2 regions of the Streptomyces sp. NPDC048370 genome follow, and region 1 is predicted to be linked to the other one. Evidence: predicted binding sites of a transcription regulator. Region 1 holds the regulator's gene; the other holds the start of a gene.
The links. Region 1 encodes HrcA, which represses chaperone genes, less so after heat shock. Its sites were predicted from a motif close to TTNGCACTCNGNNNNNCNGAGTGCNAA; they were not measured.
Positions count from the first base shown of each region.

Region 2: the regulator HrcA is predicted to act here: its motif matches at 2,051-2,077, upstream of groES (co-chaperone GroES).

Region 1 is NZ_JBICYI010000004.1:381,183-384,494, forward strand. Features, by position in the region: gene ACGFYP_RS12575 (nitronate monooxygenase) at 1-195, opposite strand, end outside; gene dnaJ (molecular chaperone DnaJ) at 282-1,421, opposite strand; gene hrcA (heat-inducible transcriptional repressor HrcA) at 1,422-2,441, opposite strand; gene ACGFYP_RS12590 (MBL fold metallo-hydrolase) at 2,650-3,312, shown strand, end outside.
Region 2 is NZ_JBICYI010000021.1:120,147-123,458, reverse strand. Features, by position in the region: gene groL (chaperonin GroEL) at 1-1,476, opposite strand, end outside; gene groES (co-chaperone GroES) at 1,596-1,904, opposite strand; partial or broken gene ACGFYP_RS32820 (polysaccharide deacetylase family protein) at 2,330-2,452, opposite strand; gene ACGFYP_RS32815 (polysaccharide deacetylase family protein) at 2,449-3,312, opposite strand, start outside.

The DNA of each region.
Region 1 (3,312 bases):
GAAGGGCTGCCCGGTCAGCCCGCGCACCTGCTTGATCTCCTGGTACAGCCCGCCGGCGGTCTTGTACCCCCCGGCGAGGAACCCGAGCCCACCGGCCTCGCACACCGCCCCGACGAGCTGCGGAACGGACGCGCCACCTGCCATGGGAGCCTGCACGATCGGGTATCGGGAGAGATCGTTCAGCGCGGTGGACATGCAGGCATCGTGCCATAAGGAAGGGCGGCATCCGCGCTGCGGACACCGCCCTTGCCTACGCACTCCGGGGGCCTCCCGGGGCCGCCCTACCGCCCGTTGAAGGCGTCCTTCAAGCGCGAGAACAGCCCCTGCTGCCCCGGCTGGAACTGGCCCGTCGGCCGCTCCTCGCCACGCAGCTTGGCCAGTTCGCGCATCAGGCGCTCCTGCTCGGGGTCGAGCTTCGTCGGCGTCGTCACCTCGACGTGGACGATCAGGTCGCCGCGTCCGCCGCCGCGCAGGTGCGTGATGCCGCGCCCGTGCAGCGGGATCGACTGGCCGGACTGGGTGCCCGGCCGGATGTCGACCTCCTCGAGCCCGTCGAGCGTCTGCAGCGGCACCTTCGTGCCGAGCGCGCCCGCCGTCATCGGGATGGTGACCGTGCAGTGCAGGTCGTCGCCGCGCCGCTGGAAGACCTCGTGGGGGACCTCGTGGATCTCCACGTACAGGTCACCCGCCGGGCCGCCGCCCGGGCCGACCTCGCCCTCGCCGGCCAGCTGGATGCGCGTGCCGTTGTCGACACCGGCCGGGATCTTCACGGTCAGCGTGCGCCGCGAGCGGACCCGGCCGTCGCCCGCGCACTCGGGGCACGGGGTCGGGACGACGGTGCCGAAGCCCTGGCACTGGGGGCAGGGGCGGGAGGTCATGACCTGGCCCAGGAAGGACCGGGTGACCTGCGAGACCTCACCGCGACCGCGACACATGTCACAGGTCTGGGCGGAGGTGCCGGGCGCCGCGCCCTCACCGGAACACGTCGTACAGACGACGGCCGTGTCGACCTGGATGTCCTTCGTCGTACCGAAGGCCGCCTCGTTGAGGTCGATCTCCAGCCGGATCATCGCGTCCTGGCCGCGCCGGGTGCGCGAGCGCGGCCCGCGCTGCGACGCCGTACCGAAGAACGCGTCCATGATGTCCGAGAAGTTCCCGAAGCCGCCCTGGCCGAAGCCGCCCGCGCCACCGGCGCCGCCGGAAGCGGACAGCGGGTCGCCGCCGAGGTCGTAGACCTGCTTCTTCTGCGGGTCCGACAACACCTCGTACGCGGCGTTGATCTCCTTGAACCGCTCCTGCGTCTTCGGATCGGGATTCACATCCGGGTGCAGCTCGCGCGCGAGCCGCCGGAATGCCTTCTTGATCTCGTCCTGGGACGCGTCGCGGCGCACGCCGAGTACGGCGTAGTAGTCCGTGGCCACTTACGACTCCGCCAGGATCTGTCCGACGTAACGTGCCACTGCGCGTACCGCTCCCATCGTTCCGGGGTAGTCCATGCGGGTCGGTCCGACCACGCCGAGTTTGGCGACTGCCTCGTCGCCCGAACCGTAGCCGACCGCGACGACGGACGTGGAGGTGAGGCCCTCATGGGCGTTCTCGTGCCCGATCCGTACGGTCATGCCCGAGTCCTTGGCCTCGCCGAGCAGTTTGAGGAGCACGACCTGCTCCTCAAGGGCTTCGAGCACAGGCCTGATCGTGAGGGGGAAGTCATGGCCGAAGCGGGTCAGATTGGCGGTACCGCCGATCATCAGCCGCTCCTCGTGCTCTTCCACCAGCGTTTCGAGCAGGGTCGCGAGCACCGTCGAGACCGTGCCGCGGTCCTCCGTCTCCTCGAAGGACTCCGGGAGATCCTGCACCAGTTGCGGCACGTCCGCGAAACGGCGGCCGACGACCCGGCTGTTGAGCCGGGCACGCAGGTCGGCCAGCGAGGTCTCGCCGAACGGCGCGGGGCAGTCGATGACGCGCTGCTCGACGCGGCCGGTGTCCGTGATGAGCACGAGCATCAGCCGGGCGGGCGCCAGCGAGAGCAGCTCCACGTGCCGGACCGTCGAGCGGGTCAGCGACGGGTACTGCACGACGGCGACCTGGCGGGTCAGCTGCGCGAGCAGCCGGACCGTGCGCCCGACGACGTCGTCGAGGTCGACGGCTCCGTCGAGGAAGTTGTGGATCGCGCGCCGCTCGGGCGTCGACAGCGGCTTGACGCCGGCGAGCCGGTCGACGAAGAGGCGGTACCCCTTGTCGGTCGGGATGCGTCCGGCGCTGGTGTGGGGCTGGGCGATGTAGCCCTCGTCCTCCAGGACGGCCATGTCGTTGCGCACGGTGGCGGGCGAGACGCCGAGCTTGTGGCGCTCCGTGAGCGCCTTGGAGCCGACCGGCTCCTCCGTCCCGACATAGTCCTGGACGATGGCGCGCAGCACCTCGAGTCTGCGTTCGCTGAGCATCGCGCACACCTCCAGCTGTCGTATCGGTTGCTTCGGTTGCTCCGCTTTTGGCACTCGCCCTGCCCGAGTGCCAGGAATCCCCCGGCCAGTGTACGGCGGCGGGCATCGCTCCTGGCAAGGAGGCCGCGTCGGAGGTCGCGTCGTGCGTCGGGTCGGACATCGCGCCGGACGTCGCCGGACGTCGCGTCGTTGCGGATAGCGTCGCGGCATGGACGTCGGTTGGGAAGAGTTCGGCTGGGAGCGGCTCGCGGACGGGGTGGGCAGGCGCCGCCTGCCGATCTGGGACGCCACGGTGGGCCTGGTGGTGGGCGAAGAGGCGGTACTGCTGTACGACACGGGCTCCACGCTCCGGGAGGGAACGGAGCTACGGACCCAGATCGAGGCGCTGACGGGCGGCCGAAGAGTGACGCACATCGCACTGAGCCACCCGCACTTCGATCATGTTCTGGGCACGGCGGCGTTCGCGGGGGCGGAGGTGTACGGGGCGGTGGGCGTGGACGCGCTGCTGCGCCGGGAGGGGAGCGAGCTGATGGTGGACGCGGTACGGCAAGGGGTGGACGCGTTCGCTGCGGCGGAGGCGGTGGACGTCCTGGTGGCGCCGCACCACGTGGTCTCCGGGGAGTGGACGCTGGACCTGGGCGGCCGGCAGGTGCTGCTGGCGAACGTGGGCCCGGGCCACACGGCCCACGACCTGGCTCTGCTGATCCCCGGCGGGCGGGAGATCGTCTTCTGCGGCGACCTGGTGGAGGAGTCGGGGGAGCCGCAGGCGGGCCCGGACGCGATCACCTCGCGCTGGCCGGACGCGCTGGACCGGCTGCTGCGGCTGGGCGGGGAGGACGCGGTGTACGTACCGGGCCACGGGGCGACGGTG
Region 2 (3,312 bases), on a different contig from region 1:
GCCGGCCTTGACCAGGTCGCCGTACTCGCCGGTGGCGGCGTTGAAGCCCTGGCCCTTGTCGAGCTCGGCGACCTTCGAGGTGATGACGTAGCCCTCGAGGCCGGCGTTCTCGGCGATCCAGCGCAGCGGCTCGACGGCGGCGCGGCGGACGACCGCGACACCCGTGGCCTCGTCGCCGGTCTTGCCGAGGTTGCCCTCGAGGACCTTGACGGCGTGGACCAGAGCGGAGCCACCACCGGAGACGATGCCCTCCTCGACCGCGGCGCGGGTCGCGGAGATGGCGTCCTCCAGACGGTGCTTCTTCTCCTTCAGCTCCACCTCGGTGGCGGCGCCGACCTTGATCACGCACACGCCGCCGGCCAGCTTCGCGAGGCGCTCCTGGAGCTTCTCGCGGTCCCAGTCGGAGTCGGTGGACTCGATCTCGGCCTTGATCTGGTTGACGCGACCCGCGACGTCCTCGGAGTTGCCGCCACCGTCGACGATGGTGGTGTCGTCCTTGGTGATCGTCACGCGGCGGGCGGTGCCCAGCACGTCCAGACCGGCCTGGTCGAGCTTGAGGCCGACCTCCTCGGCGATGACGGTGGCACCGGTGAGGGTGGCCATGTCGCCGAGCATCGCCTTGCGGCGGTCGCCGAAGCCCGGGGCCTTGACGGCCACGGCGTTGAAGGTGCCACGGATCTTGTTGACGACCAGGGTCGACAGGGCCTCGCCCTCGACGTCCTCGGCGATGATCAGCAGCGGCTTGGAGGAGCCGGCCTGGATGACCTTCTCGAGGAGCGGCAGCAGGTCCTGGATCGAGGAGATCTTGCCCTGGTTGATCAGGATGTACGGGTCGTCGAGGACGGCCTCCATACGCTCCTGGTCGGTCACCATGTACGGGGACAGGTAGCCCTTGTCGAAGGCCATGCCCTCGGTGAAGTCGAGCTCCAGGCCGAAGGTGTTGGACTCCTCGACGGTGATGACACCGTCCTTGCCGACCTTGTCCATCGCCTCGGCGATGAGCTCGCCGACCTGCTGGTCCTGCGCGGAGAGCGCGGCCACGGCGGCGATGTCGGACTTGTCCTCGATCGGACGGGCGGTCGCGAGCAGCTCGTCGGAGACGGCCTTGACCGCGGCGTCGATGCCCTTCTTCAGGGCGGCCGGGGAGGCACCGGCGGCGACGTTCTTCAGACCCTCGCGGACGAGCGCCTGGGCGAGCACGGTGGCGGTGGTGGTGCCGTCACCCGCGATGTCGTTGGTCTTGGTCGCCACCTCCTTCACCAGCTGGGCACCGAGGTTCTCGTACGGGTCCTCGATCTCGACCTCGCGGGCGATCGTGACACCGTCGTTGGTGATGGTGGGGGCGCCGAACTTCTTGTCGATGACGACGTTGCGGCCCTTGGGGCCGATCGTCACCTTCACCGTGTCGGCAAGCTTGTTGACGCCGCGCTCAAGGGCGCGACGGGCGTCCTCGTCGAACTTCAGGATCTTCGCCATGGGAGCGATTCAGCCCTCTCGGAATTCGTGGTGAAACTGGTGAAACGAACTGCGCCCCGGACGCCCGGTGCGGGGTCAGGGGCGCAGCTCAAAGCATCTGCTTCAGGTACTTCGGTGAACTACTTCTCGATGATCGCGAGCACGTCGCGAGCCGAGAGGACGAGGAACTCCTCGCCGTTGTACTTCACCTCGGTGCCGCCGTACTTGCTGTACAGCACGACATCGCCGACCTGAACGTCGAGCGGAAGACGCTCGCCGTTCTCGAAGCGACCCGGGCCCACGGCGAGGACGGCGCCCTCCTGGGGCTTCTCCTTCGCGGTGTCCGGGATGACCAGGCCAGAGGCGGTGGTCTGCTCGGCGTCGAGCGGCTGGACCACGATGCGGTCCTCGAGCGGCTTGATGGCAACCTTGGAGCTGGTGGTCGTCACGATCCGACCTCCCCCTTCGGAGATCTCACGGGGCTAACTGTCTGAGGTGGCGACCAGGTGGATCCGTCGTCGCGGGTGCCGGACCTGCCCGTCGCTGTGTTGGCACTCTCCAGTGGGGAGTGCCAGACCCGAGACTATGACTGCGATTAGCACTCGGTCAAGCGGAGTGCCAATTCAGTGCCGCGTGGCGATTCGGTCCCGGTACGGGCAACGGCGCGACGGAGCCGATCGTTCCGTACGGGTGGGGCCCCGCCGCCGCCCTCGGAGACGCCCCGCCGTCCCCAGGGCCGCCGTCCCCGGGGCCGCCGCCCTCAGGGACGCCCCGCCGTTCCCGCGGTCGCCCTGCCGTCGTCAAGCCGAGCGAGCCCGTGGAACACCCGGACCGCCGTCCTCGAGAGCGCCCCGTCCCCCGCCCCCGCCTCCCCCACCTGCCGCGCCGCCTTCCGTCCGAGACGCTCGATCGGATCGACGGACGAGGCGCACCCCGTCACGCCCATGAGCGCGCCGGCCAGCACGAGACCGGCCGCCAGCCGGCGCGCGCGTCTCACACGTAGTCCTCGAGCTTCGCGACCGCGTACCCCTTGGCCGTGATCGTCTTCATCACCCGGCGGATCATGTCCGGCATCGAGCCCTTCCAGTCCTCCTTGCCCCGGAAGTGCGTGAGCACGATGTCGCCGGGGTGCAGGTCCCGGTCCCACTCGCGCCACTCCATCCGGTCGGGGAACGCCTCCGAGGCCCACAGCGGAACGGCCTTCACCCCGCACGTCTTCGCCGCGCGCAGCGTGTCCTCGTTGTAGTTCCCGTACGGCGGCCGGAAGAGCGGGGGCCGCTTCCCGTACCGCTTCTCGATGGTGTCCTGCATCCCGCAGATCTCGCGCTTCTGCGCGCCGTACGAGAGCCCGGGCATGTAGCGGTGGTTGAGGGTGTGGTTGTGCAGGGAGACGCCGGCGGCCTGCATCTTCTTGAAGTAGCCGTAGTCCTCCTTGACGAGGTAGTCGCTGAGGAAGGCGCTGTACGGGATCCTCAGATCGCTCATCATCCGGATCAGCTCCGGGTCCTTCTCCGCGCCGTCGTCGATCGTCAGGAAGACGATCTTCTCCTTGGTCGGCACGGTGGTGAAGACCGGCGGCAGCCCCTCGCCGTCCGTCTCGAAGCCCTTGCGGGTGGTGATCTTCGGCTTCACGGCGGGTGGGGCGGGAGCCTCGAGGGGAGGCCGATCCAGGCCCCACTTCTTGGCGGCGGCGGCCCGGGCGACGCGCCGCTCACGGACCTTCTCCACGTACGCGTCGAGGGCGGCGGCCGCGCCCCCCGCCTGCTGCTGACCGGCGGCGGGGCGCGCGGGGCCCTTGTGCCCGGCTCCGGGACCGCCGCCGGGGCCGCCACCGGCGCCCTCCCCGTCACCGGACGG